3 regions of the Kocuria sediminis genome follow, and region 3 is predicted to be linked to each of the others. Evidence: riboswitches for the same ligand, from Rfam matches in the RefSeq annotation. Region 3 holds a riboswitch; each other region holds the start of a gene.

The links. Region 3 has a riboswitch for S-adenosylmethionine ahead of GMA12_RS15735 (LLM class flavin-dependent oxidoreductase). Riboswitches for the same ligand answer to the same signal wherever they lie in the genome.
Region 1: it holds a riboswitch for S-adenosylmethionine, as region 3 does, so the genes downstream of both, GMA12_RS09190 (methylenetetrahydrofolate reductase) here and GMA12_RS15735 (LLM class flavin-dependent oxidoreductase) in region 3, are expected to answer to the same signal.
Region 2: it holds a riboswitch for S-adenosylmethionine, as region 3 does, so the genes downstream of both, GMA12_RS16680 (acyl-CoA dehydrogenase family protein) here and GMA12_RS15735 (LLM class flavin-dependent oxidoreductase) in region 3, are expected to answer to the same signal.

The regions. Positions count from the first base shown of each region.
Region 1 is NZ_WOGU01000006.1:205,804-215,162, reverse strand. It holds gene GMA12_RS09220 (amino acid permease) at 1-738, shown strand, start outside; gene GMA12_RS09215 (VOC family protein) at 863-1,279, opposite strand; gene GMA12_RS09210 (SRPBCC family protein) at 1,282-1,779, opposite strand; partial or broken gene GMA12_RS09205 (ArsR/SmtB family transcription factor) at 1,786-2,139, opposite strand; gene GMA12_RS09200 (hypothetical protein) at 2,186-3,592, opposite strand; gene GMA12_RS09195 (glycosyltransferase family 2 protein) at 3,580-4,572, opposite strand; SAM riboswitch class I at 4,793-4,895, shown strand; gene GMA12_RS09190 (methylenetetrahydrofolate reductase) at 4,964-5,887, shown strand; gene metE (5-methyltetrahydropteroyltriglutamate--homocysteine S-methyltransferase) at 5,997-8,414, shown strand; gene GMA12_RS09180 (ANTAR domain-containing protein) at 8,625-9,359, opposite strand, start outside.
Region 2 is NZ_WOGU01000019.1:9,966-19,324, reverse strand. It holds gene GMA12_RS16700 (DNA/RNA non-specific endonuclease) at 1-665, opposite strand, end outside; gene GMA12_RS16695 (hypothetical protein) at 1,115-1,537, shown strand; gene GMA12_RS16690 (LLM class flavin-dependent oxidoreductase) at 1,599-2,969, opposite strand; gene GMA12_RS16685 (MFS transporter) at 2,966-4,399, opposite strand; gene GMA12_RS16680 (acyl-CoA dehydrogenase family protein) at 4,403-5,737, opposite strand; SAM riboswitch class I at 5,852-5,946, opposite strand; gene moeB (molybdopterin-synthase adenylyltransferase MoeB) at 6,093-7,274, opposite strand; gene GMA12_RS16670 (thiazole synthase) at 7,271-8,149, opposite strand; gene thiS (sulfur carrier protein ThiS) at 8,151-8,390, opposite strand; gene GMA12_RS16660 (FAD-dependent oxidoreductase) at 8,387-9,359, opposite strand, start outside.
Region 3 is NZ_WOGU01000015.1:47,571-56,929, reverse strand. It holds gene GMA12_RS15745 (maleylpyruvate isomerase N-terminal domain-containing protein) at 77-757, shown strand; gene GMA12_RS15740 (CoA-binding protein) at 890-1,354, shown strand; SAM riboswitch class IV at 1,460-1,574, shown strand; gene GMA12_RS15735 (LLM class flavin-dependent oxidoreductase) at 1,651-3,069, shown strand; gene GMA12_RS15730 (DUF4383 domain-containing protein) at 3,215-3,700, shown strand; gene GMA12_RS15725 (baeRF2 domain-containing protein) at 3,812-4,942, opposite strand; gene GMA12_RS15720 (Rv3202a family protein) at 5,103-5,333, shown strand; gene GMA12_RS15715 (SDR family NAD(P)-dependent oxidoreductase) at 5,412-6,158, opposite strand; gene GMA12_RS15710 (DUF4397 domain-containing protein) at 6,363-7,181, shown strand; gene GMA12_RS19615 (sortase domain-containing protein) at 7,181-8,047, shown strand; gene GMA12_RS15700 (RNA polymerase sigma factor) at 8,175-8,738, shown strand; gene GMA12_RS15695 (anti-sigma factor) at 8,722-9,359, shown strand, end outside.

The DNA of each region.
Region 1 (9,359 bases), on a different contig from region 3:
GCGTTCGGCGGCACGGAGCTGGTGACCATCGCGGCCGCGGAGACCGAGGACCCGCAGCACAACGTGGCGCGCGCCGTGCGCACCATCCTGGTCCGCATCCTCGTCTTCTACGTGGGCGCGGTGACCGTGATGGTGCTCGTGCTGCCGTGGAACGACGAGCAGCTCTCCGTGAGCCCCTTCGTGGCCGTGCTGGAGACCGCCGGGGTGCCGGGTGCCGACGTGGTGATGGCCGTGATCATCATCCTGGCGCTGCTCTCGGCGCTCAACGCCAACATCTACGGCTCGTCCCGGATGCTGTACTCGCTGGCCCGCCGCGGCTCCGCCCCGCGGGCCTTCGCCGACGTCTCCGCCCGCGGGGTGCCCCGGACCGCGGTGCTCGTCTCCGTGGCCTTCGGCTTCGGGGCCGTGGTGCTGAACTACCTGTGGCCCGAGACCGTGCTGCTGTGGATGCTCAACACGGTCGGCGCCACCTGCCTCGTGGTCTGGGGGCTCGCCCTGGTCTCCCAGATCGTGCTGCGCCGCCGCGCCGACCGGGACGGGACCGAGCTGCCGCTGCGGATGTGGGCGTTCCCGTGGCTGTCCTGGCTGGCGCTGGCGATCCTCGCCGGCATCCTGCTGCTCGGCCTGCTTGACGACGCCGTGCGCGCTCAGCTGCTGCTCACCGCCGGTCTGGTGCTGCTCATCGCGCTGGCCTCGAGGCTGCTCGGCCGCCGGGCCGAGCACGCCCGCCCGGACTGACCCGGCGGACCGCCGGCCCCGGCGGAGCCGGCGGCGGCGCCACAGGACGTGCCCCCCGGACACGCCACGGGCAGGGCCGGACGCGGCACCGGAGGCACTGTCACAGGCGGTGTCACAGGCGGTGTCAGAGGCGGTGCTCGGGCGGGATCAGCGGCCGCTCGGCGCGGGCCCGCAGCTCCTGGACCGCCCACGAGTTGCCGTCGGGATCGCTGAAGCCGAAGACCGTGCCGCCGTCCCGCTCGTCGAGCACCGTGATCCCGCTGACCTCCACGCCCCGGGACAGCAGCTCCTCCCGGGCCGCCCGGGCGTCCGCGACCACCAGCTGGAGCCCGCGCAGGGAGCCGGGGGCCATCTCCCGGTGGGCGGGGAGGTTGCCCACCACGATCGAGCAGCCGGACCCGGGCGGGGTCAGCTGGGCGATGTCCATCTGCTCGGTGGTGGTGTGGTGGTCGAGGCGGAAGCCGACCTGGTCCCGGTAGAACTCCACGGCCCGGTCGACGTCGCGCACCGGCACCAGCACCACCTCGAGGGTCCAGTCCACGCTCAGCCTCCCTGTCCGCCGAGCAGCCCGGCCAGCAGCTCCTCGAGCCGCTCGTAGCCCTCGGCCATGCCCTTCTCCATGCCGGAGCCGACCATCCCGTCGCGGGCCTCCTGCGAGGCGTGGACGGTGTGCCCGCGCAGCCGGCACCGGCCCTCGCCGAGGTCCTCGAAGCGCAGGTACTCGAGGTCGACCGCGTCGGGCCAGCCCTCGTACTCGAAGGTCTGGACGACCAGCTCGTTCTCGCGCACGGTGTGGAAGACGCCGCGGAAGGCGTACTCCTCGGCGCTGTCCTCGCCGCGCTGGACGAAGCGGTAGGCGCCGCCGGCGCGGAACTCGAAGCCGTCGATCCGGGTCCGCAGCCCGCGCGGGCCGATCCACTGCCGGAACAGCTCGGGGTCGGCGTGGGCGCGGTAGACCTCCGCCACGGGGAAGTCGAAGTCCCGCTCGAAGTCGATGTACGGCACGTCGTCGGGGACGGTCAGGTGCAGGGCGTGTCCCATGGTGAAGTCCTCCCGGTGTGCGCCGCGGGGCGCGGCGCGGGTGTCGAGCACGGCGTCGAGGCGGCGGAACTGCTCCTCCCGGACCAGCCGGTACCGGTCGATCCAGGCGGTGAGCGCCTCCAGCCGTGCGGGGTCCAGGTGGACGGGCCGCCGCTGGGCGTCACGGGTGCGCGTGACGAGCTGCGCCTGCTCGAGGACCTGGATGTGCTTCGAGACCGCCTGCTTGGAGATCGCGAAGGGTTCCGCCAGTTCGGTGACCGTGGCCGGGCCCCGGCTGAGCCGGGCGACGATCCGCCGCCGGACCGGGTCGGCGAGGGCCAGGAAGGCCCGGTCGAGCAGGTCGTCGTCGTCGGGGTCCACGGTGTCTGTCAACGTATTCCTTGATCAACCTGTTGGTTGTTCAAGGCTACGCCCGGCGAGCCGGGGCGGCCACCTCCGAGACCCGATCGTGACGCTCGTCCGTGCCCGGCTCCGGGGCCGCCGGCTCGCGCCGCTCCGCGGCGGCGGAGGCGTCCGGGGCCGGGCGGGCCCGCACGGCGGCGGCCAGGCACGCGGCGGTCACGACGGCGAGCGCGGCGGGCACCCCGCGGTTGACGAAGAACGCGTGGATCTGGGAGTGGTTGCTGAGCACGGTGTACCAGAGGGGCACCGCGGCCGCGGGCAGGGCCAGGACCAGCGCGGCCGCCCAGCGGGACGGCCCGGCGCGCCGGTGGGCCAGGACCAGGCCCGCCGCCGCCGCCAGCAGGCAGCCGGCCAGCACGAGCTCCGCGGTGGGCACCCTGGTCCACCAGTAGTCGATGTTGGCGTGCACCCCCGCCCCGAAGGACTCCGCGACCCCCGCGTGGTCTCCTCCGGTCCGGTTCCCCACGTTGCGGCGGACCACCTCCACGGTGGCCGGGATGCCCAGGAAGGCGCCGGCGATCACCCACCGGGCCACCCAGGTGACGGCGAAGGCCGCCGGCCAGACGGCGCCGGCCAGGAGCACCGCCACGAACGTGGCCCTCAGCTCGCGGCGGTGGAACCACGTCACCGCCCCCACGGCGAAGGCGGACATCGCCCACGGCACGGCGGGAGTGGTCAGGAGGTCCACGAAGCAGAAGAGCGCGGCGCCCAGGGCGGCGCCCGCGCAGCCCAGCCGGGCCGAGCGGGCGGCCCCGAGCGTGGCGAGGAGCACGGACAGGAAGATGAAGGCGATGGAGATCGACTGGCTGAAGGAGGTCGAGGGGGTGGACAGCAGGTTCGTCCCCGCGACGTAGGGCAGCACGAGGGCGAGCCCCACCGCGGTGGAGGTCCGGGCGCGCAGCGCGAGGAACGCCCCGGCCAGGGCGAGCACCATGAGGGTGCCCGAGACGATCCGCAGCCCCTCCAGCCCCGCCACGGCCAGCACCGGGCGGGTGAGCACCGTGTAGCCGGCCCAGTACTTGAAGTAGTTGTTGTCCTCCAGCACGGCCCCCTCGGCGATGGCCCGGAGCTGCTCCGGTCCGCCGCCGCAGGTGGCGAGCCGGGGCATCCGGACGGCCCGGCTGAACGCCGACTCCTCCGGGGACGCGCCCAGGCCCGTGCCCGCGACCACGCACTCGGTGAAGGTGTCCGCCGGGGTGCCCATCCGGTCGATCGTGCCGTGCGGGCCGTAGGTGCCGTCCTCGACCGCGGCGAGGAGGTGCTCGACGATGGGCCGGTCCGGCACGGCCTGGCCCACCACCAGCAGCCCGAACAGGGCGAACTGCAGGACCACCAGCATGCCCAGGCCCTGGAGCCAGGGGCGCAGCGGGGCCAGGCGGCCGCCGGTGCCGGCCGCGGTCACCGGGCCCACCGGCGCTCCTGCGCGGCGGGCGGAACGGGACGGTCCGCCCCGGCCCCGCCGCTCCACGGCGGGGCCGGCTGGCGCAGGTAGAACAGCCGGGAGGTCTCCCGACGGATCCTCGCCTGCCCGTGCAGCAGGACCCCCATCAGCAGGAACACCCCGGCCAGGACCACGAGGGAGGCGGCCAGGAACGCCGTCGGGAAGCGGGGCACGAGCCCGGTGCCCGCGAACTCCACCACCACGGGCAGGCCCAGGACCAGACCGAGCAGGAACAGCGCGCACGAGACGGCGCCGGTGACCAGGAAGGGCCGTTCCTGGAAGAGCAGCTGGGCGAAGATGCCCAGGATCCGGAAGCCGTCGTGGTAGGTCCGCAGCTTGCTCTCGCTGCCCTCGGCCCGGTCGCGGAAGCCCACCTCCACCTCGGTCTGCGGCACCCGGGCGTTGACCGCGTGGACGGTCAGCTCGGTCTCGATCTCGAACTCGCGGGACAGCGCCGGGAAGGACTTCACGAAGCGCCGCGAGAAGACCCGGTACCCGCTGAGCATGTCGGTGACCTGGCGGCGGAAGGCGAAGGTGACGAGGGTGTTGAAGAACCGGTTGCCGGACTCGTGGCCGGCCCGGTAGGCGGTGCCGCTGACCTGGCGGCGCACCCCCAGCACCTGGTCGTAGGGACCCGCCAGCAGGGTCTCGATCATCCGCGGCGCGTCGGCCACGTCGTAGGTGTCGTCGCCGTCGATGAGCAGGTAGACGTCGGCGTCGAGATCCGCGAACGCCCGCCGCACCACGTTGCCCTTGCCCTTCTCCTCCTCGTGCCGCACGTGCGCGCCGGCCCGCCGGGCGGCCTCGGCGGTGCCGTCGGTCGAGCAGTTGTCGTAGACGTGGACCTCGATGCCGGGGACCGTGGCGTGCAGGTCGGTGACGACCTTCGCGATCGCGGCCTCCTCGTTGTGGCACGGCACGACCGCCACGATGCGGGGCGAACTGGGCATGACGTCTCGTTCCTGGGGTCCGGGCGGCGGGGGCACACTCATTATGGCCGTGGGCGGGCGCCGCGCGAACCGGTGCGCGGCGCTGACGCCGCGTGGGTCGCGCGACGCCCGGTGTCGATGTTGCGCCGCGTGACGCGCCCGCCGTCACAGTCGGCGCACCGGCGTCTTCTGCGCCGCCGGGCTTGGCACCCGCCCGGGGCACCCGCTGGAATGGGTCCTGCATCTATCCAGAGCGGCCGAGAGACCTGGCTCGTCGACGCCGCAGCAACCATCCGCAGCCCCACCGGGCCGCGGAACGGTGCTCCCGCCAGGACCGATGGAGCTGTCGCAGCCTCCCGGGTCCACCCCGGGACGGCCGGCGCCCTCCCTCGGGGTGACCCCAGGAGGTTCTGTGAGACGACCACCCGACCGGACGGCGCCACCGCCGTCGCTGTCCTACGAGCTCTATCCACCGCGCTGCGCGGCGAGCGCCGAGACGCTGCTGCGGACCATCGAGGAGCTCGAGCCCACCCGCCCCGACCACGTCGCTGTCACGTACAGCGGGGACGCCCCGCGGCGGGCCGGATCGCTGGCGCTGCTGGACCACCTCCTGGCCCGCACCGGCCTGCGGCCCCTGGCGCACCTCACGTGCGTGGGCAGCACGCGGGCCGAGCTGGAGGAGACCGTCACGTCCCTGCTCCACCGCGGCGTCCGGGGCGTCCTGGCCCTGCGCGGGGACCTGGAGCCGGACGCGGAGCCCGGCGAGCTGGCCCACGCCGGGGACCTGGTGGAGCTCGTGCGCGAGGTCGAGCAGCGCCACACCGCGTCCCTCGCCGGCGGCCGGCTCGCCGTGGGCGTGGCCGCCTACCCGACCCGGCACCCCGAGTCCCCGTCCTTCCGGCACGACATCGAGGTGCTGCTGGCCAAGCAGCGTGCCGGGGCGGACTTCGCGATCACGCAGGTCTACTTCCGCCCGCAGCGCTACGAGCGCCTCGTTGCCTCCGCCCGGGCCGCCGGGGTGACGATCCCGATCGTGCCGGGGATCATGCCCGTCACGGAGCCGCGGCGGCTGGCCACGCTGTGCCGGCTCGCCGGGCTCCGGCCCCACCCGGGCCTGGCCGCGGCCCTGGAGGAGGCCGCCGGCCCCGCCGAGCGGCACCGGGCGGGCGTGGCCTTCGCGACCCGCCTGGCCCGCGCGGCCCTCGACGCCGGGGCGCCCGGGCTGCACCTCTACACCTTCAACGAGCACCGGGCCGCCCTGGACCTGCTGGAGCGTGTGGACCTGCCGCGCGTGCCCCACCAGCCGGCGGCCCTGCCGGACCTGCTGCCCGCCTGAGCAGCGAGGGAGGCCGGCCCCGTCCGCGCCTCGTGGCCCGGGCCTCTTCCCGGGCCCTTCCCCTGACCTTCGCCCGTACCTTTTCCCAGATCTGCCGAGGAGCACACCCATGAGCACGACCACCCCTGCCGTCCCCTTCCCCGCCGCCACCATCACCGGGTACCCCCGGATCGGCCGGCGCCGCGAGCTGAAGCAGGCCCTCGAGGCCTACTGGGCCGGGCGCTCGACCCGCGAGGAGCTCGAGGCGGCCGCCGGCGAGCTGCAGCTGGCCACCTACCGCCGGCTGGTGGAGCTGGGCCTGGGCGCGCAGGACGCGTCCCTGCCCGCGGCCTTCCCCCTCTACGACCAGGTCCTCGACACCACCGTGGCCCTCGGGGCGGTCCCGTCCCGCTTCGCGGACCTGGCCGGGGCGGACGGGCGCCTGGACCTGGACGGCAGCTTCGTGCTGGCCCGCGGCGACGCCGGGCGGGCACCGCTGGAGCTGACCAAGTGGTTCGACACCAACTACCACTACCTGGTCCCCGAGATCGGCCCCGGGACCCCTTTCACCGCCTCCGCCGGCCGGCTCGTGGCCGACGTCCGCCGCGCCGCCGAGAACGGCTTCACCGTCCGTCCCGTCCTCGTGGGCCCCGTCTCCTTCCTCCTGCTGGCCAAGGCCGACGACGACGCCCCCGCCGGCTTCGACCCCCTGCAGCGGCTCGCCGACCTGCTCCCGGTGTACGCCCAGCTGCTCGGCGAGCTCGCCGCGGCCGGGGCGCCGTGGGTCCAGCTGGAGGAGCCGGCGCTCGTGGCCGACCAGGACGTGCCCGCCGCGCGGCTCGCCGCGGCCGTGCAGGAGGCCTATCCGGCGCTCACGGCCGTTCCCGGGCGGCCGCGGCTGCTCGTCACCACCTCCTACGGCTCCCCGGGCGCCCTGCTGCGCCCGCTGGCCCGCAGCGGGGTCGAGGCCGTGCACCTGGACCTGGTCAAGGGCGCGGCCCCCGCCCCCGCGGAGCTGGCGCTGTTCGCCGGCGAGGGCGCCCCCGTGCTCGTGGCCGGGGCGGTCGACGGGCGCAACGTGTGGCGGGCCGACCTGGCCGGCCGGCTCGGTGAGCTGGAGGACCTGGCCCGCGCCGGCGCCCGGGTCGCCGTGGCCAGCTCCACCTCCCTGTTCCACGTCCCGCACGACGTGGCCGAGGAGACCAGGCTGCACCCGCTGCTGCGCAGCTGGCTCGCCTTCGCCGACCAGAAGGTCGGCGAGATCGTCACCCTGGCCCGCGGTCTCGCCGCGGGGCGGGGGGCGGTCGCGGACCGGCTGGCGGAGGCCGCCGCGGCCCGCCGCTCCCGCGAGGACGCCCCGGGGGTCCGGGACGCGGCGGTGCGCGAGCGGGCCGCGTCCCTGACCTCGGCGGAGATCGGCCGCGCCCCCGCCGCGGTGCGCCGCGCCGCCCAGGAGGGCCGGTCCTTCACGGCCTCCGGTCCCCTGCCCCCGCTGCCCACCACCACCATCGGCTCCTTCCCGCAGACCGCCGAGGTCCGCGCCGCCCGCGCCCGGCACCGCGCCGGGGCGCTTCCGGACGCCGAGTACGAGGGGTTCCTGCGCGAGGAGATCGAGCGGGTGGTGCGCCTGCAGGAGGAGCTCGGGCTCGACGTGCTCGTGCACGGCGAGCCGGAGCGCAACGACATGGTCCAGTACTTCGCCGAGCACCTGGACGGCTTCGCGACCACCGTGCACGGCTGGGTGCAGTCCTACGGCTCCCGCTGCACCCGCCCGTCGATCCTGTGGGGTGACGTCAGCCGGGAGGGCCCGGGGCTGCGCGGCGAGGCGTTCACCGTTCCGTGGATCGGCCACGCCCAGTCCCTCACCGACCGTCCCGTCAAGGGCATGCTGACCGGCCCGGTCACGATCCTCGCGTGGTCCTTCGTGCGCGACGACCAGCCGCTGGAGCAGACGGCACGGCAGGTGGCGCTGGCGCTGCGCGACGAGGTCGCGGACCTGGAGGCCGCCGGGATCGGGATCATCCAGGTCGACGAGCCGGCCCTGCGGGAGCTGCTGCCGCTGCGCCGTGCCGACCAGCAGGCCTACCTCGGCTGGTCGGTGGACGCGTTCCGCCTGGCCACCTCGGGCGTGCGGGACGAGACCCAGATCCACACCCACCTGTGCTACTCCGAGTTCGGCGAGGTCGTCGGGGCGATCGACGGCCTGGACGCCGACGTCACCAGCATCGAGGCGGCCCGCTCCCGGATGGAGGTGCTCACGGACCTGGAGGCCGCCGGCTTCTCCCGCGGCATCGGCCCCGGCGTGTGGGACATCCACTCCCCGCGGGTGCCCGGACAGGAGGAGATCGAGCAGCTGCTCGAGCGGGCACTGGAGCACGTGCCGGCGCGGACCCTGTGGGTCAACCCGGACTGCGGGCTGAAGACCCGCGGCTACGAGGAGACGAAGGCCTCCCTGGAGCACCTCGTGGCGGCGGCCCGGACCGCCCGGGAGCGGGTGGCGCAGCCGGCGGGGCCGGCGCTGATCGTCCAGCACGGCTCGCGCCCCTGACCACGGCGGAACCGGGCGCCCGGCGCGGGCGACCACGGAGATCCCGTGGTCGCCCGCGCCGGGCGCGGTCGGCGGGCGCGGCCGCGGCCGCGGGAACGCTGCGGCGGGCGCTTCACGGAGGAGGACGCGCGCCGCTGCCGGCGCGGCCCGGCGAGCGCCGGCGGCGCTCCGGGGCGGCGCCGGGCACGGTCCTCCGCCGCCGCTGCCGGCTCAGTCCGCCCGGGCCCCCGGTGCGGGACGGCCGGGCCGGCGCGGGAGCGAGAGCTCCCCGGTGTCCACGACCTCGGTGGCGATGTCCGCCATCTTCCGGTTGCTGTCCTGGCTGGCCAGGCGCAGCAGCTCGTGCGCCTGCTGGCGGGTGAGCCTGTGCTGGGCCATCAGCACCCCGATGGCGGTGCCGATCTCCCGGTTGGACTGCAGCGCCAGCTCCAGGTTCTCGGCCCGCTCCTGGGTGAGCGCCGTCGAGACCGCCCACGCGGCGTGGGTGGCCAGCATCGTGCCGGCCCACTCGGTCTGCGCGTCGAAGGCGTCGGGGACGTCGGAGTACAGGTTCAGCGCGGCGACCAGGTCCGGGTCCGCGACCAGGGTCAGCCGGTAGGCCAGCGCGCTGCGCATTCCGAGCTCCCGGGCGACCTGCGCCCCGTACTCCGGCCAGCGGGCGTCGTGGGCCAGGTCCCCGGAGCGGTGCACGCTGTCCTCGAGCGCCGCGTCCACGCACGGGCCCGAGCCCACCCGGCACTGCAGGGCGTCGGCCTCCAGGGCCCGCTCGCCGGTGGCGGCCAGGGTCCGGAACGTGCCGTGGCGCAGGGTGGTGATGCTGGCCCACCGCGCCCCCGGCAGCGTCTGCACCGCCTGCCGGATCACCGCCTCGACCAGGGCGTCCGCGGTCACGGTCCGCAGCTGCTCGCCCAGCCCCACGACGGCGTCGGCGATCTCGGCCAACCC
Region 2 (9,359 bases), on a different contig from region 3:
GGCAGGGCCACCCCCCGGTACGGGGGGTCGTCGTCGTGGAGCACTGGGCCGGTGAAGACGCTGACGGCGAGATCACGGTTGTCGGCGTTGTGGAGGATGTAGTCCTCCAGTCCTGCCCACAGGGTCTGGCCGGCGTTGAAGTCGTGGTGCTGCGGGGTGGCGTTGGTGAAGTGGAAGGTGTCGTCGTTGGCGGCCCGGGCCAGCGGGCCCCACGCCGGGTCCAGGCGGCGCACCAGGTGCCCGCGGTCGAGCTGGTTGTCGCGGTAGAGGCCCTCATCGGTCTGCTCCCCGGGCGGCAGGCGCGGATCGACGATCCAGCGATCGGAGTCCCGCCGCAACCGCGTCGAGGCCCGCCCGTCGATGTTCACCGCCGTGAACAGCGCCAACCGGCGGGGCCGGTGCATGACGATGCTGAAGTGGTGGTACGTGAGCTCGGCCGAGGCGGCGTCACCGAAGGCCTCGCGGCCCGGCAACGGCACGGGCAGTTCCAGGAAGTCCTCCCGGTACCCGCCCCGGTTGCTGTAGTCCGGATCGATGGAGACGGCCTGCGCCCATCCGCCGTCCGTGGCCGGTGGGATGGTCGCCCCCGTGCCGGCCGGGGGACGCTCCTGCTGGCCGTTCCCACCCGGGCCGTCGGCTCCCGGGCTTCCGAGCGGGTCGATCACGACGGTCTCACCCCTTCACGCCGGACCGAGGTCGCTGTGGGCGGTGGTCCGCCGTCCTCGGTCCCGTCCAGCTTCCTCGCACCATCCGGAGCCCGACAAGGCGACCTGGCTACATGACGGATAGGCGCGGCCGCTTCCGACGGTCGAGCCCACCTCGGCGGCGCTTCCACAGGCGATCACCCGCACGACCACGGAGCGCCGCGTCAGGACGGGCGGGGAGCCCGCAGGCCGCACGGCCCGAGAACCTCGGCGGCACGGCGGTGACGTGCGCAGAAGACGTCCGCGTTCGCTCGTTCACAGGACGCCCTGCCGTCACATTGCTCAGCTTGCTTTCATAGTGATCGACTCGGCGCCTAGGCTGGAGCAGCACCACCGGGCTCTCCCCGAGCCCCAGTGCGGTCCAGCCCCGGCCGCCCCCGCGCTCCTCCACCAGCGATCAGAAGGACGGCATGGACCCCTCAGCCCCCCGAGCTCTGGCTGTCGAGCTCCACCCCCACTCCCCCACGCAGTGGGTGGCCACCTACTACCCCATGGTCCACACCCCGTCGGGTCGCTGGGCCGACGTCACCTGGGCGCTGCACCAGCGCTGCATGCCCCCCGCCCCCGAGCTCGCGGCAGCGGCGCGGTGGATGGAGGCACGCGGCTCGGACCCCGACGATCCCTGCTACGCCAACCACCCGGCGTGGAGTGAGGCGTTGGCCGCCGGCTACGCCGCCGCCCTGGCTGTTCTCGCGGCCGAAGCCGTCGAGGAGACCTCGTCCCTCGAGAACCCTGATCAGCTGCGGCAGGCGTCGATCGTCGTCCCGGCCGGACAGCTGGCGGAGTGGGTCCTCGACGACCTCGAGGACGAGGCCGCCCAGGTCCGCGGCTGACCTCTCCGCCGATCCGGCCAGTTCGATCGGTACGGTCGGCACGGCGGACACCCCTGGGGGTTCACCTGCGGAAGGAGGCCCCGCGGTGGTCGTCGGCCAGCCGCGGACCGGCCCCGGTCAGGGCCTCGCGCAGCGTCCGGCCGGCGGGGACGCTCGCGGGGTCCGGCAACAGGCCGCGGCGCCGCAGCTCCGGTGACACCATCGCGGTGAACCGCTCCAGGTCCGCCGGTCGCACGGCCGCCGAGATGTTGAAGCCGTCCACGCAGGCCTCCTCGCGCCAGCGCTCCAGCTCGTCCGCCACGGTGCCGGGAGCCCCGGCGATGACGGGCCCGCGGCCGCCGATGGCCACGAACTCGGCCAGGTCGCGCACCGTCCAGGTCCTGTCCGGGGACAGCGAGGTGAACGCCGCGAGCGCGGACTGGTTGGCGTCGGTGGCCACGTACTCGAGCGGCGCGTCGGGGTCCGCACCGGCCAGGTCGACCCCGGTCCAGCCGCCGAACAGGGACAGCGCTCCCTCGATGTCCACGTGCCGGCGGTACCCTTCCAGCCGGGCGTGGGCCTCGTCGTCGGTCTCGGCGACCACCACCGTGGCCATGGTGAAGGTCTTCACGGCGTCCTCGGCCCGCCCGCGCTCGGCCAGTCCGGCCCGGACGCCGTCGGTCCACCGGCGCACGAGCTGCGGGGTGTTGCCGATGAAGAAGATCGCCTCGGCGTGGTCGACGGCGAACTGCTGTCCGCGCTTGGAGGCGCCGGCCTGGAACAGCAGCGGGGTGCCCTGGGGCCCGGGGTGGGTCAGCGCGTGGCCGGGCACGGAGAACCAGGTGCCCTCGTGGCCGACCGGGTGCGCGCGGTCGGGGTCCACGAAGACCCCGGCCTCGGCGTCGGCCCGCACCGCCCCGGGCTCGAAGGACCCCTCGAGCAGCTTGTACATGACCTCCATGTACTCGTCGGCGCGGTCGTAGCGCTCGTCGTGCGGGATCTGCCGGTCCATGCCCAGGTTGCGGGCGGCGGAGTCCTGGTAGGAGGTCACCACGTTCCACGCCACCCGGCCACGGGTGAAGTGGTCCAGGGTCGCGAAGGTGCGGGCCAGCAGGTAGGGGGCCTCGTAGGTGACCGAGGCGGTGACGCCGAAGCCGAGCCGCTCGGTGGCCGCGGCCATCGCCGGCACCGCGACGAGCGGGTCGAGCAGCGGGTACTGCACTCCCCCGCGGGCGGTGGCCCCGGTCCCGCCGCCGTAGACGTCGTAGACGCCCGGGATGTCCGCCAGGAACAGCGAGGCGAAGCCGCCCTCCTCGAGGGTGCGGGCCAGGGACGTCCAGTACTCGAGCGTGTCGAACCGTGCGACCCCGGCCTCCGGGTGGCGCCACAGGCCCGGTGACTGGTGCACGGGCACCATCATGTCGAAGGCGTTCAGCAGCAGGGGGCGGCTCATGCGGTGGTCCTCTCAGTGGTGGTCCCGGCGGGGGTCCCGGCGGCGGCGCCGACCCGAGCGCGGTCGGGGACGGCTCCGGCGGAGCCGGCGTGCAGGTCGGTGAGCTCGGTGCCGCGCTGCTCGCGGGCGGGGTCCTTCGCGGCCAGGGCGGCGACGACGGAGAGCACGGAGAGCCCGGAGAGGTACCCGGCGATCAGCCACGGGGTGTTCCCGCCGGCGGCGAACAGCAGGGCGGCGATCATCGGCATCAGCCCGCCGCCCAGGACGGTGCCGACCTGGTAGCCGAAGCTGACCCCCGAGTACCGCACGTGCACGGGGAACTGCTCGGCGAACCAGGCCGCCTGCGGCCCGTAGATCGCGTCGTGCACGAGGTTGATGCCGAGCACGACCACGAGCGGCAGCAGGGCGAGCGGTCCGGCGTCGAGGAACGCGAAGAGCACCCAGCCGAAGACGCCGATCGCCGCGTAGGCGGTCACCGAGACGACCTTGCGGCCCACCCGGTCGGACAGCCAGCCCCAGAAGGGGGTGGAGAACAGGCCGATGGCCGAGGCGATCATCACCGCGGTCACGCCGGAGGCGCTGTCCCCGCGCACGTCCCGCAGGTAGGTCAGCATGTAGACCGTCACCAGGTAGTAGACGGCGTTCTGGGCCAGGCGCAGGCCGATCGTGACCAGCAGCGGGCGGCGGTGGTGGAGCAGCAGCTCCCGCAGGGGTGCCGCGGCCACGTTGCCCGAGGCCCGGTGCTCCAGGAACTCCGGGGCGTCGGCCACGCCGAGGCGGATCCACAGCCCGACCGCCACCAGCAGGGCCGAGAGCAGGAAGGGGATGCGCCAGCCGTAGGCGGCGAACTGCTCCTCGCTCATGACGTGCTGCACGACGAAGAACGCCCCGGTGGCCAGCAGCATGCCGGCCGAGGAGCCGATCTGGGTGAAGGACCCGAAGAACCCGCGGTGCCGGGCCGGGGAGTGCTCCACGCTCAGCAGCGCGGACCCGCCCCACTCGGCGCCGGCGGACAGGCCCTGCAGGATGCGCAGGACGACGAGCCCGACGACCGCCCACCAGCCGATCACCTCGTAGGTCGGCAGCAGGCCGATCAGGGTGGAGGCCACGCCCATGAGCAGCAGGGAGGCCACCAGCAGGGCCTTGCGGCCGATCCGGTCGCCCAGGTGACCGGCGACGATCCCGCCCAGGGGCCGGGCGATCACCCCGACCGCGAGGGTGGCGAAGGAGGCGACGATGCCGCCGAGCTCGGTGGCCATGGGGAAGAACTGGACGTTGAAGACCAGTGCGGCGGCGGTGCCGTAGAGGTAGAAGTCGTACCACTCGATGGTGGTGCCGGCGAAGGCCGAGGCCAGGACGCGCTTCTTGCCGTGGACGACGCTGGTGCGTCCCGCGGCGGCCGCGGCCGTGGTCGTGGTCGTGGTGGTCATGCGTCAGGCTCCTGGGGTTCGGTCGGCGTCGGCAGTGGCGTCGGCAGTGGCATTGGTCCTGGCGTCGCCGATGGCGTTCAGGCCCTCCGGCAGGGTGCCGTTGATGAGGTAGTCGCCGAGGGCGCGGGCGCGGAAGGCGATCGGGTTGTGGGTGGCCACGGTCTGGGCGTTGCGCCAGTGCCGGTCCAGGCCCTTGGCCGTGGACGTGGCGGAGGCGCCCACGGTGAGGAACAGGTCCTGGGCCGCGCCGAGCGCCAGTTCCGGCACGGTGACCTGGGCGTGCTCCACGGCGATCTCGGACTCGTGCAGCGCCGCCGGGAGGGTTCCGGGGAACTCCGGCCGGTCGGCGCCGGCGGCCGCGGCGGCGGCGATCCCGGCGTCCAGGGCGCGGGCGGCGTGCAGCACGGCGGCCTCGGCGGCGAAGGCCTTGGCGGAGATCCGGCCGGTGGCCTCCTGGATCAGCGGGTCCTCGCGGAACGGCAGCCCGAGCCCGGTGTTGAAGGTCCGCCGGCGGCCGGCGACGGTCTCCGCGGCGTCCCGCCGGGCGGCGCGGGCGATGCCGGCCAGCACGGCCAGCAGCACGAGCTGGAAGAAGGCGGCCTCGTGGACGGCCTCCGCGCTGCCGGCGGTCCGGTCCAGCACGGCGTCGTCCGGGACCCGCACGCGGTCGAAGACCGCGGTGCCGGTGCCGGTGAGCTTCTGCCCGAAGCCGTCCCAGTCGTCCTCGAGCGTGACCCCCGGGGCGTCCGTGGCGACGACGGCGAAGCGGCGCCCGTCCCGGCCGTCGAGGGCGGCCGAGACGCGGGTGTAGTCGCAGAAGATCGAGCCGGTGGCGTAGAACTTCCGGCCGGTGATCTCCCACCCCTCCGCGGTGCGGCGCAGCACGGTGTTCAGCGTGCCGAGGGCGTTGCCGCCCTTCTCCGTGGAGGCGTTGCCGACGGTGGCCCCGGCCAGCACCCGCGGATACCAGACGTCCTGGATCTCCCGGGGCAGGAAGCGCAGGGACTCCACGAAGCCGGCGTGGGAGCGGTAGAGGTGGGCGATGTTGGAGTCGGCCTCGGCCAGGTCGACCAGCAGCCGGGTGAAGTCCTCGATGCTGACCCCGGGACCGCCGTGGGCCGCCGGGACGCGCAGGGCGCCGAACCCGGCCCGGTCCAGCCGGCCGACCTCCTCGTAGGGCAGCGCGCGCCGGAGGTCCCGGTCCAGGGAGCCGGCGGCGATCTCGGCGAACAGCGGCCCGAAGTGCTCCGTCAGCCCGGCGTAGTCGCCCGGCAGGCCGGCGGAGTTCGTGCCGGCGCCGGGACGGGTGGGGGTCCTCTCGTCCGTGGTGCGGGTCATGCGGTGGTCCTCTCGGTCGCACCGAGGAGTGCCGGCCGTCCAGTCGCGCCAGGGGCGGGCCCGGTCACGACAGCGCCGGGGCGCCGAGGTCACGGGGCAACTGCAGATCCGGGATCTCCATCGGTTCTGGCCTTAGCACCCTGACCCCTGCGAAGGACGGGTTGCTGCGGCGTCGTCGAGCCAGATCTCTCGGCCGCTCTGAATGGGACGCACGACATCGCACCAGAGAGCCGGGGTGCGGAGCCACCTGATGACCGTCCCATGTCATCGTCCGTCACGGGGACGTCACACACGGTCATCTCCTCCCGGGTGGTGTAGGGACCCGGCCGGAACACGGGGAGAGCCGTGGACCGGCTCAGTATCGAGGCCGGTCCGGCTCCACCTGCTCCGCCCAGGACAGCACCCCGCCCTCGAGGTGGCGGATCCGCTCCTCCCGCCCGGCGTAGAAGGGGCGCAGCGCGGCCAGGGCTTTCGCCGAGCGGGCGCCGGCCTTGCAGTGCAGCACGAGGTCCGCGCCGCGGGCCTCCGGCGGCAGGGCGTCCGGCCCCCGGTCCAGCAGCTGCTGGAGCGGCACCGGCACGGCACCGGGGATCGCCAGGAGCTGCCGCTCCCAGTCCTCCCGCACGTCGACCAGCACGAAGGCCGCCTCCCCGCGCGCCCGCCGTTCGAGCAGCCGGGCCAGCTCGGCCGCCCCGACCGTCTCGGCGGGCGCGGCCCCGCCGCCGGGCGGCGGGCGGACGGCCTCGGGCTCGGCGACGGCGGTGACCGGGGCGGCGTCCGGGTCCGGGGTCAGGCGCATCTCGCGCCAGGTCATGGCCAGGGCGTCGTGCAGCAGCACCCGCCCGAGCAGGGGCTCGCCGGTGCCGGTGATCAGCTTGACGGCCTCGGTGACCATCACCGCGCCCACGGTGGCGGGGAGCATGCCGAAGACCCCGCCCTCGGCGCAGCTGGGGGCCTCCCCGTCCGGCGGCGCCTCGGGATAGAGGTCCCGGTAGGTGGGCCCGTGGCCGGCCCAGAAGACGCTGACCTGTCCCTCGAAGCGCAGGATGGAGCCCCACACGCAGGGGATCCCGGTCAGGGCGGCGGCGTCGCTCACCACGTAGCGGGTCGCGAAGTTGTCCGCGCCGTCCAGGACGAGGTCGTACTGGCTCAGGATCTGCAGGGCGTTGTCCGCGCTGAGCCGGCAGGGGTGGGTGCGCACCCGCACGAGCGGGTTGAGCGCGGTCACGGCCTCCGCGGCGGAGTCCGTCTTGGGCCGGCCGACGTCGGCGGTGCGGTGCACCACCTGGCGCTGCAGGTTGGAGACCGCCACGACGTCGTCGTCGACGATGCCCAGCGTCCCCACGCCGGCCGCGGCGAGGTACTGCAGGGCCGGGGCGCCCAGTCCGCCGGCGCCGACCACGAGCACCCGGGCGTTGCCGAGCCGGCGCTGGCCGAGCGGGCCGATCCCGGGCAGGGTCAGGTGCCGGGCGTAGCGCTCGAGCTCCGCCCGGGTCAGCTCGGGGCCGGGCTCCACGAGCGGGGGCAGCGGGCTCACGGCCGCTGCCCCACGGGCGCCCAGTCCCCGCGCGGGACGTCCGCCGGGCCGGCGGCCGGCCCGGCGTCGGACATGTCCGTGGCGATCCGCCCGGCCATCGGCGAGGACGCCTGGGCGTGCCGGCGGGCCGGGATCCGCCCGGCGCCGGCGGCCAGCCGCCCGGCGGCCACGGCGTGGCGCATCGCGGTGGCCATGGCCACCGGGTCCTGCGCGCGGGTCACGGCGCTGGCCAGCAGCACGGCGTCGCAGCCCAGCTCCATGGCCAGGGCGGCCTCGGAGGCGGTGCCGATCCCGGCGTCGAGCACCACCGGCACCGAGGCCCGGGAGGCGATGAGCTCGATGTTGTGCGGGTTGAGGATCCCCAGCCCGGTACCGATCGGTGCGCCCAGGGGCATCACCGCGGCCGCGCCGAGGTCCTCCAGGCGGCGGGCCACGGCCGGGTCGTCGGAGGTGTAGGCGAAGACCCGGAAGCCGCGGGCCACGAGCTGCTCGGTGGCGTCGAGCAGCTCCACCACGTCGGGCAGCAGGGTGTCCTCGTCGGCGATGACCTCGAGCTTGACCCAGTCGGTCTCCAGGGCCTCGCGGCCGAGCTCGGCGGTGAGCAGGGCGTCCCGGGCGGTGTAGCAGCCGGCGGTGTTGGGCAGGATCCGGATGCCGCTGCGCTCGAGCATCGCGAACAGCGAGTCGCCGTGGCCGGGGGCGTAGCGGCGCAGGGCCACGGTGGTCAGCTCGGTGCCGGAGGCCAGCAGGGCCTGTTCCAGGGTGTGCAGCGAGCTGAGCCCGCCGGTGCCCATGATCAGCCGGGAGGACAGCGCGGTGCCGTCGAGCACGAGCGGATCCACCAGGGGTTCGGGGCGGGGTGCGGGGTGGGTCATGTCAGCCTCCCTGGACGGCGGTGATGATCTCGACGGCCTGCCCCTCGGCCACGGGGGTGCGGCCCCAGCGGCTGCGCGGGACCACGGCGGCGTCCACCGCCACGGCCACGCCCAGCCGGCGGCCGTCCAGCGGGGCGCCGTCGGGGCCCAGGGGCCGCCCGACGGTCTCGGCCACGAGGTCCACGACGGTGGTGTCCCCGGGGACGACGTGCGGTCGGCCGTTGAGGGTGATGGCGGTCATCGGGTGCTCCTGTTCGGGGTGCGGGGCCCGGTCCCGGGGTCCGTGGGGGGCGCCTCGGCGGGGCGGTCGAAGCGGTGCGGGTCGGTGGTGGCCAGGTGCTCGGTGTCGGGTCCCGGGTCCGCGCCGGACCGGCCGAGCACCAGCTCCGCGGCGAGGCGGGCGGCCAGCGGGGCGAGCAGGACGCCGTGGCGGAAGTAGCCCGTGGAGACCACGAGGCCGGGCACCGGGTGCCCCTCCGGGCCGCGGACGCGGCCCAGGTACGGGATGTCGTCCGGGGTCCCGGGCCGGGCGCGGGCCATGGCCTCGACCAGCTCGAGGTCGGCGACGCCGGGGACCACGGCCTGGGCGTCGCGCAGCAGCCGGAACACGCCCCCGGCGCTGATCCCGTCGAGGTCGTCCTCGCGGGAGGTCGCCCCGATCACCACCGTCCCGTCGTCGCGGGGCACCAGGTAGACGGGCACCCCGTGGACCAGGCCGCGGACGGTGCGCTCGAGCAGGGCGGGCGCCCCGCGGGGCGGGCGGGTGCGGAGGATGTCCCCGTGCACCGGGCGCAGCGGCGGCCGCCAGGCCCCGGGCAGGTCCTCCAGGTCGGTGAGAGCCGCGCCGGGGGCGAGGACCGTCTCCGCCGCCGAGACCATCCCGCCGCCGGCCAGGCGCAGGCCCGTCACCGCGCCGTCGGAGCCGTGGCGCAGGCCCGTGGCGCGGTCGTGCACCAGGCGGGCGGGCCCGCCGTCGGGGCTGTCCGTGCCGGAGGGCCCGGACGGTGCGGGGAGCTCGGGGGCGACGAGGGCGGCGAGCAGTCCGGCCACGAGCCGGCGCGGGTCCACCTGGTGGTCGTCGGGAATGCGGTGCACGGCCGACAGCCGCGGGCTCAGGGCCGGCTCCAGGGCCCGGGCCGCGCGCAGCGGCAGCGGCTCCACGGCCATGCCGTGGCGCCGCTGGAGCTCCCGCAGGTCCGCCAGGGCCTGC
Region 3 (9,359 bases):
GCCTGGCAAATCGCTCCGCGGGCCGTCATGGTCGAAAACGGTGGCACGCCGCGCCCTCGTGCCGCACCATGGACCCATGACGAGCCGGAACACCCCGACCCGGGCGGACCTGGTCCGCGACGCCTGCACGGCGTTCGCGGCGGTCCTGGACGGGCTCGGGGACGACGACTCCTGGGCTCCCACCGGCTGCCGCGGGTGGTCGGTGCGGGACCTCGCCCACCACTGCGCCGCGGATGCGGTGCGCGGTCTGGTCGCCCTGCACACGCCCACCACGGCCCGCCCGGATCGGGACGCCGCGACCTACTGGGCGGACCGGGGGGTGGACCCCGCGGCCGCGGCCGAGGACCGGCGCCGCACCCGGGCGGCGGCGAGCCTGTACCCGGACTGGGAGGAGCTGCGGGGGCACTACCGGGAGTCGGCGCGGGCGCTGGTGCACGCGGCGGAGCGCTGCCGGCCCGGCGGGACGGTCCGCACCCAGGGCCACGTGCTCCGGGTCGACGACCTCCTGAGCACCCTGGCCGTGGAGGCCACGGTGCACCACCTGGACCTCATCGAGCACCTGGAGGGCTGCCCGGGGCCGGCGGTGGACGGGCTCGCCGAGGTCCGCCGGGTCCTCATCGACCTGTGGGAGCGGGAGCCGCCCGAGCACTGGAGCGACGAGCACTTCGCCCGGGTGGGCACCGGCCGCGCGGCCCTGCCCGCCCAGGACCGCGCGCACCTGGGCCCCGAAGCCGACCTGTTCCCGCTCTTCTCCTGACCCATCCCTCCTGCCCTCCCGCCGGGATCGCACGTGTCGGCGACCCGTGCGCGGTGGCCGGGACGTGCAACCTCGGGACATGGTGGGGATGCGTGCGGGACGTGGGCGGCGGGTTCGTGCCAGGGTGGGGGCATGAGCCGCAACGACCCAGCCGTGATCGACCGCCTGATGACACAGTCCGGACGGTGGGCCGTGGTGGGGCTGACCGGGAACACGGCCCGGCCCGCGCACTCGGTCGCCAAGCGCATCCGGGACGACCTCGGCATGACGATCGTCCCGGTCAACCCGAAGGGCGAGGTGGTGCACGGTGAGCCCGGCTTCCGCACGCTCGCCGAGGTCCCGGGGCGGATCGACGTGGTGGACTGCTTCGTCAACTCCCGCCGCGTCGGGGCCGTCGTGGACCAGGCCATCGCCGCCGGCGCCAGCGCCGTGTGGCTGCAGCTGGGCGTCGTGGACCACGCGGCGGCGGACCGCGCCGCTGCCGCGGGACTCGACGTGGTGATGGACACGTGCCCGCTGATCGAGCTCGGGGCGCGGCTGCGGCGCGGCTGGACGCTGGACCCGCGGCGCTCGCCGCCGCTCGCCCCGCCGGCCTGACTCCTCCCGCGGTCCTTCCGCGAGTTTCCGTGATCCTCCCGTGCACCGGGTGGACGAGGGGTTGCCCCGTGTGCGGGGGGAGCCGCTAAGCTGGTCCGCGACGACGATGACGAGTCCCGACGCGAAGCTCTGGCTGGTCGGGCGGCAACCCTCTCCCGTAGCGGGGTGCCCCAGATGAACATCGGGCCGCGGCGCACTCGCCCCGTGGCAAGTACGGCGCCCACGAGTGCGTCGGACCCGCGAGCAGGTCTTCACGACGCACGGGCGCGGGTCGATGATCGACCTGGGAGGTCCCTGTGAGCAAGCGCATCGCCCTGAACGCCTTCGACATGACCTGCGTGGGGCACCAGGCCCCGGGCCTGTGGAAGCACCCGCGCTCCCGCGCCGACGAGTACAACACCCTCGAGTACTGGACGGACGTCGCCCAGGTCCTGGAGAAGGGCCTGTTCGACGCGATGTTCCTCGCCGACGTGGTCGGCTACTACGACGTCTACCGGAACTCCGCGGCGCCGGTGATCAAGGACGCCACCCAGATCCCGGTCAACGACCCGTTCATGCAGATCTCCGCGATGGCGGCCGTGACGAAGCACCTCGGCTTCGGGGTGACCAGCGCGATCACCTACGAGCAGCCGTATCCGCTGGCACGGAAGTTCGCGACCCTCGACCACCTGACCAAGGGCCGGATCGGCTTCAACGTGGTGACGTCCTACCTGAAGTCCGCGGCCGAGAACCACGGGCTGACGGAGCAGATCTCCCACGACGAGCGGTACGAGATCGCCGAGGAGTTCATGGAGGTCTGCTACAAGCTGTGGGAGGGGTCCTGGGAGGACGGTGCGGTCAAGCGCGACCGCAAGAACGGGGTCTTCGCCGACCCGTCCCTCGTGCACCCCATCCAGCACCACGGCAAGTACTTCGACGTGCCGGGCATCGGGCTGACCGAGCCGTCCCCGCAGCGCACCCCGCTGATCTTCCAGGCCGGCGCCTCCTCGCGCGGGCGCGCCTTCGCCGGGCGGCACGCGGAGGCGGTGTTCGTGGGCGGCATCCGCCCGGACCTCACCCGCGTGGTCACCGACAAGCTGCGCGACGAGGCCGAGGCCCAGGGCCGGGGGCGGGACGACCTCAAGATCTTCGCCATGCTGCACGTGATCGTCGACGAGACCGACGCGAAGGCCGAGCAGAAGCGGCGCGACTACGAGCAGTACGCGGACGCCGACGGCGCCCTGGGTCTCGTGGGCGGCTGGTCCGGGGTGGACCTGGGCCGCTACGACGAGAACGACGTGCTGGAGTACATCAAGACCGACTCCATCCAGTCCTTCCTCACCCCGTTCACCACCGCGGACCCGAAGAAGAAGTGGACGGTCAAGGAGGTCGCCAAGCACATCTCGATGGGCGGGATGGGCGTGCCGATCGTCGGGTCCCCGCAGACGGTGGCCGACGAGCTGGAGCGGTGGATCGACGACGGCGGCCTGGACGGCATCAACCTCGCCTACCACGTCTCCCCGGGCTCGTTCGAGGACTTCGTGGAGTGGGTCGTGCCGGAGCTGCAGAAGCGCGGCCGCTACCGCACCGCCTACGAGGGCACCACGCTGCGCGAGAACGTCTACGGCGCCGGACGGACCAGGGTGCTCGACACCCACCCGGCCGCGCGGTATCGGGGCGCCTACGCCGGCAAGCCGTCCGCCGCGGACACCCCCGCCCGCGATCTCGTGTCCTGACGCACTCGGGGTCGCGGGCCCCGCGCTCTTCCACCGCGTGCGGCAGCGCAGTACTCTGGTGGTACCAAGCATGCTTTCCATGAACGTCCGCCGCTCCGGTCCCACACCCGGATCACCGCAGACACGAAGGAAGCGAGGCACCACCATGACCACTCCCGCCGCCCGGCCGGACCACCGGACCGCGCACCGCTCACCTGTCCAGACCGCCGCTCTGCTGTACGGGGCGGTCTTCCTGCTCGTGGGCGTGGCCGGCTTCATCCCGGGCCTGACCACGAACTACGACCAGCTCATGGCCGCCGGCCACCAGTCCGAGGCGATGCTGCTGGGCGTCTTCCAGGTCTCCTGGCTGCACAACATCGTCCACCTGCTCTACGGTGTGGCCGGGCTGGCCCTGGCCCGCTCCGCCGCCGGGGCCCGCAGCTTCCTGCTGTGGGGTGGGCTGGTCTATCTGGTCCTGTGGATCTACGGGCTGCTCGTGGGCCCGGAGTCGCCCGCGAACGTCGTGCCGGTGAACACCGCCGACGACTGGCTGCACCTGGTCCTGGGCGTGACCATGGTGGGCCTGTCCTTCCTGCGCCGGGACACCCACGACCGCAGCGCCACGCGCAACACCACCGGCCCGGCCTACTGACCGCTCCGCCGCACCGACAGCGCGGTGCGGCCAGCAGGTCCGCACAGCAGGCCCGCACGGCAACGGCTCCCCCGCCTCGGCGGGGGAGCCGTTGCCGTGCGGCGGGGCCGGTCAGCCGGCCGGGGCGGCGCGCCAGCGCAGCAGGGCCGCCACGTCCGTGCTGTCCGGCAGGGCTCCGGGCGGCACGAAGACCGGGCGGCCGTCGGTCAGCACCGCGGCGCGGACCAGCGCGGCGTCGGCAGGTACCCGGCCGAGCACGCGGGCGCCCACGGCCTCCGACTCCGTCACGGCGACCCACGGCTCGGCGTCCAGCGCGAGCAGCTGCTGCTCCGCGTCCAGGTGGGTGTCGTCGATCAGCAGCGTCTCGGCCTGCGCCTGCTGGAGCGCCGAGACCACCGGCTCGATCCCGGACACCGCCGTGGGGTCCGGGCGGCCCTGCTGCTCGGCCAGCCGCTCGAGCAGCTCGTGCTGCCGGTGGGCGATGACCTCCGCGACGCGCCCCTCGACCTGGTGGCCGAAGTCGGCGGACTGGCTGCCCTCGGCCCGGGTGTTCGCGTCCACGACGCTCACCAGGGCACGGGTGGCCTTGGACAGCTGCTCCTCGACGAGGCCCCGGGCCCGCAGGTCCCCGGCCAGGACGACGAGCTGCGCCCCGCTCTCGGCCACGACCTTGTCGATCTGCTCGGCGACCTGCTCCGTGTTGCGCCGCCACACGTCCTCGGTGTGCCGCTGCCAGCGTCCCTGCGACCAGCCGCCGCCGGGGAACTTCTTCAGGTGCTCGGTCTCGCCCTCGATCTGCTGCTCGTCCAGGGCGCGGGCGCGGCTGGCGTACTCCAGGCAGATCTCGCCGCCGTCCCGCCCCACCTCGGCCACCACGTAGGGGAAGTCGTCCGGACGGTGCCGGAACAGGGGGGTGAGGTCGGGCACCTCGCCCACCTCGAGCACGCCGCGCCCGGCCAGGGGGCCGGGGAGGACCTCGTTGATCTCCACGGCGCCGTCGCGCACCAGCAGATAGCGGCACACCGGGTCCGGCACGCCCTCCGCCGGGCGCACGGCGGCCTCCACCGCGGCGAGATCGGCCTTGGACGCCCCCTGCTGCTCCAGCTCCCGGCAGATGTTCTCCGGCAGGACGTCGATCGCGTGCAGCGAGTCGACCGTGCCCGTGCTGATGTCCGTGTACACGGTGCACCAGGGACCGGTGCTCTTGAACAGTTCGGCATAGCGGTGGAATCGACTCGTCATGATGGACAACTCCTGCTGTTGAGCGGTGCTTCCTGTGGTGCAGACCACGTTATCGGACGCCCAGGGGGCTGGGAACAGCGGCCGGGCCGAGTAAGGTCGGACGCACGCGACCGGTCGCCCGACCGGTGGCTCCATCGGTCCCACGACGCAGGAGGCAGCCATGAGCGACGCACCCGGTTCGAGCAGCGAGTACAACGAGGCCGACCGGCTCGAGCAGTCGATCGACGCCGAGCCGCCCGAGATGGACGACCAGGACGTCGAGGCGTCGGCGCACACGCCCGACCGCTCGGAGGCGTCCTCGCTCGAGGCGAATCCCGCCGACCTCGAGGAGCAGGACCGCGAGGTCACGCTCGAGGAGCCGGCCGAGGGGTCGACGCTCGAGGAGATCTGAGCCCCGTGCCGCGTGCGGGCCCGCCCGGCCGTTCCTGCGGACGGCCCGCGGCGGGCGCCGCCGCGCCGGGCGCGCGGCTCAGACCGCCGACCAGCCGCCGTCCGAGGGCAGGACGACACCGTTGACGTTGGACGCGTCGTCGCTGGCGAGGAAGACGACGACGGCGGCCACCTGCTCCGCCGTGGCGGTGTAGGGGACGTTCTGCAGGAACGCTCCCATCCGCCCGGGGAACAGATCCGAGTCCATGGGGGCCTCGATGCCGGTCGCGGTCGCGCCGGGAGCCACGGCGTTGGTGCGGATGCCGTCGGCCGCGTGCATGAGGGCGGTGTTGCGGGTCAGCCCCACCACCGCGTGCTTCGAGGCCGTGTAGGCGGCGCCGGCGGCGGAGCCGCGCAGGGAGGCCTCGGAGGCCACGTTGACGATCGCCCCTCGGCCGGAGGCCCGCAGCAGCGGGATCGCCGCCCGGGTCAGCCGCATGACGGCGACGACGTTGACGGCGAAGACCCGGTCCCACGTCTCGTCGTCGACCTCGGCGACGGATTCGAACCGGTCCATGATCCCGGCGTTGTTGACGAGCACGTCCAGCCGGCCGTCCGCGGCCGCGAGCACCCGGCCCGCCGCGCCCTCCTCGGTGAGGTCGGCCACCACGGGGAACAGCGGCAGGAGGGGTTCGTCCGCCACCAGGTCCTCCAGCCGGCGCGCCGAGGAGTCCACCACCACGACGGTGGCCCCCTCCCGGGCGAGCCGGAGCGCGGTGGCGCGCCCGATCCCGGAGCCCGCCCCGGTGACGACGGCGGTGCGGGCGGTGAAGCGCTGGTCGTCCACGGTGGCTCCTGCTGCTCGGCGGGCGGACGGGGAGCGCCCCCGGGCGGGCCGCGGTGACGCCCTCCCATTCTGGGGCGGAGCGGGTCGGGAAGAACTTCTCGGAAAAAATGTGACCTGCTGCATCCGGCGGGGGGTCCCCGCCGGTAGTACGGGTGCAAGGTCGATCCCGCTTCCGCCAGGGAGCCCGTTCAAGGAGCACACACCATGCGCAAGACCCTTTCCGCCGCCGCAGTCCTCGGCCTCGGTGCCGGCGCCCTCACCATGACCCCGGCGTTCGCCGCCGAGCACGCGGAGCTCTCCGTGCTGCACGGGGTCCCGGACACCGTCGTGGACGTGTACGTCAACGGCGAGCTGACTCTGGACGACTTCGAGCCCGGCACCCTGGCCGGCCCGCTGGAGCTGCCCGCCGGCAGCTACGACCTGGCGATCACCGCCCCGGACGCCGCGGACGCCTCGGCGCCGATCATCGGCCCCGTCACCGCGGACCTGCAGACCGGGACGAGCTACACGGCCGCGGCCCACCTGGACGCGGAGGGCAACCCCACGGCCGCCCTGTTCACCAACGACATGTCCGAGATCGAGGCCGGCAAGTCCCAGCTGACGGTCCGGCACGTGGCCGCGGCCCCGGCCGTGGACGTGCTGGCCGGTGGCCAGCCGGTCATCAGCGGTCTCGAGAACCCGAACGAGGAGTCCCTGACGGTCGACGCGGGCACGGTCTCCGCGTCCGTGGCCGCCGCCGGCACCACCGAGCCGGTCATCGGCCCAGCCGATCTCGAGCTGGCCGAGGGCACCCACAACATCGTGTACGCGTGGGGCTCCCTCGAGGCCGGGAACCTGGCCCTCGCCGTCCAGACCCTCGAGGGCATGGAGCAGGCGCCCGGGGCCGTGCCGGGCGGCCAGTCCGGCCTGGCGGCCCAGGAGCAGGACACCATGCTCACCGCCGGCCTCGCGGCCGCCGGTGCGCTGGGGCTCATCGGCGCCGCCTACGGCGCCCGCCGGGTGCTCGCGGGGAACCGCCGGTAGTGAACCGCCCCGGCAGCCACGGCCCGGGCGCGCGGCAGGCTGCGGCCCACCGCGCGCCCGGGCCCGCCACTCCCGGCGCCCGTCGTCGTCGTCTGGCGGCGGCGGGTGCCGGGGCTCTCGCCTCCGTGTCCCTGCTGGTCGCGGCCGCCGTCACGGCCCTCCCTGCCGAGGGCGGGCCCGCGCCGTCGGCGCCCCTGGCGGCGGGTCCCTGGACGGCCCCGGCGCCCGTGCCGGTGCCCGCCGCCGACCCGTCGGAGGACCCTGCGGACGGCACCGCGGACGGCACCGCGACGGCGCAGGACACGGCACCGGACGGATCGGCGGCCCGGGCGCAGGACCCGTCGCCGGCGGGCACGGCGCCGGACCGGATCCCCGACCGGGTCCCCGTCGCTCCCGCCACCCAGGCGCCCCGCCCGGACGTCCCCGCCCCCGTGCGGGTGGTGGTGGACGGGTCGCCGATCGACATGTCCGTGGTCCCCGTGGGGATCGAGGACAACGGCGCCATGACCATCCCGGACAACCACGTGGAGCTGGGCTGGTACCGGCACGGACCGGCCCCCGGATCCGGGGAGGGCGCCGCGGTCGTCGCCGGACACGTCGACACCCTCACCGAGGTCACGCCGATGGCGCGCCTGAAGGACGTGCCGGTCGGGGCGGAGGTCAGGGTGGAGCGCGCGGACGGCAGCGTCCAGCGCTACCGCACCGAGTCCGTCCGGCACATCCACAAGGAGTCCCTCGCGGACGCGGACCTGTTCCGCCGCACGGGCGAGCCCGTGCTCCACCTCGTGACCTGCGGCGGGGAGTGGCTCGAGGAGATCGGGGACTACGAGGACAACGTGGTGCTGAGAGCGGTCCCGGTGCCCTGAGGGACGGGAGGATGTGATGTCCATGACCGGATGGCCGGCGTCCACTAGGCTGGGCGGGACGCACACGCCCGGGTCCCACCCGGTCGCCCGTCACCACGACCTCCGGCCCACGAGGAGCCCTTCGCCGATGCCGCCGCCGCCCCCGGAATGGGGACCCGAGCTCGACGCCGCGTTCGCCGCGGGGGACGAGCAGGCGCTCAGCGCGGCCTACCGGCACTGCGCGGGCGTCATCCGGGGCCTCGCCGTCCGGGCCCTGCGGGACGACACGGCGGCGGACGACGTCGTTCAGGAGGTCTTCATCCGGGCGTGGAAGTATCGGTCCGGATACCGCCCCGAGCAGTCCTCGGCCCCCGCGTGGCTGATCGGCATCGCGCGCAACTGCATCGCCGACGCCGCCCGGACCGCCGGCCGGGAGGCGGAGCGCCGGCAGGCGGACGCCGTCCGGTCGGACCGGGAGCCGCGGCACGAGGAGTCGGACCTGCTCGTGGACCGGCTCGTGGTGCGGGCGGAGGTCGAGCGGCTGGGCCCGCCCCGGTCGACGATCATGGCGCTGGCGTTCTACGAGGAGCTCACGCACCAGCAGATCGCGCAGCACCTGGACCTGCCGCTCGGCACGGTCAAGAGTCATCTGAGGCGCGGCCTCATCAACCTGCGGACACGATTGGGAGACGGTCATGGCACACCTGAGTGAGGAGTCGCTGGCGCTCCTGGCTCTGGGTGAGGCCGGAGACGCCCAGGCCCAGGAGCACCTCGCCGCGTGCCCGGAGTGCGCCACGGAGCTCGAGGCCCTCCAGCACGTGGTGCAGGCCGCCCGCGCGCGACCGCCCGCCCCCGCGGCGCCGGGGCCGGAGGTCTGGGCCGCCATCCACGCCGAGCTGGGCCTCTCCGACGCGGTCGCGGCGGATCCGCTCGCCGGCTCCCGGGCCGGCGGCCGGCAGCGCGCTGAGGACGACGCCGCGGGCGGCGGGGACCCCGCGCCCGCCGACGACGACGGTGGCCGCGGCGGGGCGACCGTCGTGGACCTCGCGGCCCGCCGCCGGCGCGGGGTGCCCTATCCGCTGGCGGCCGCCGCGGCCGCGGCGGCGCTGCTGGTGGGAGGCCTCTCGGTCTGGGGCGCGCAGCGGCTGGGCCTGGAGCCCGAGCCCACGGTGCTGGCCACCGCCGAGCTCGAGCCCCTGGCCGGCTACACCGCCCGCGGCTCGGCCGAGGTGGACGAGCGGCCGGACGGGACCCGTCAGCTGGTGGTGCGCACCGACCCGGCCGACGTGGAGGGCTTCAAGGAGGTCTGGCTGCTGGCGCCCGACGCCCAGCG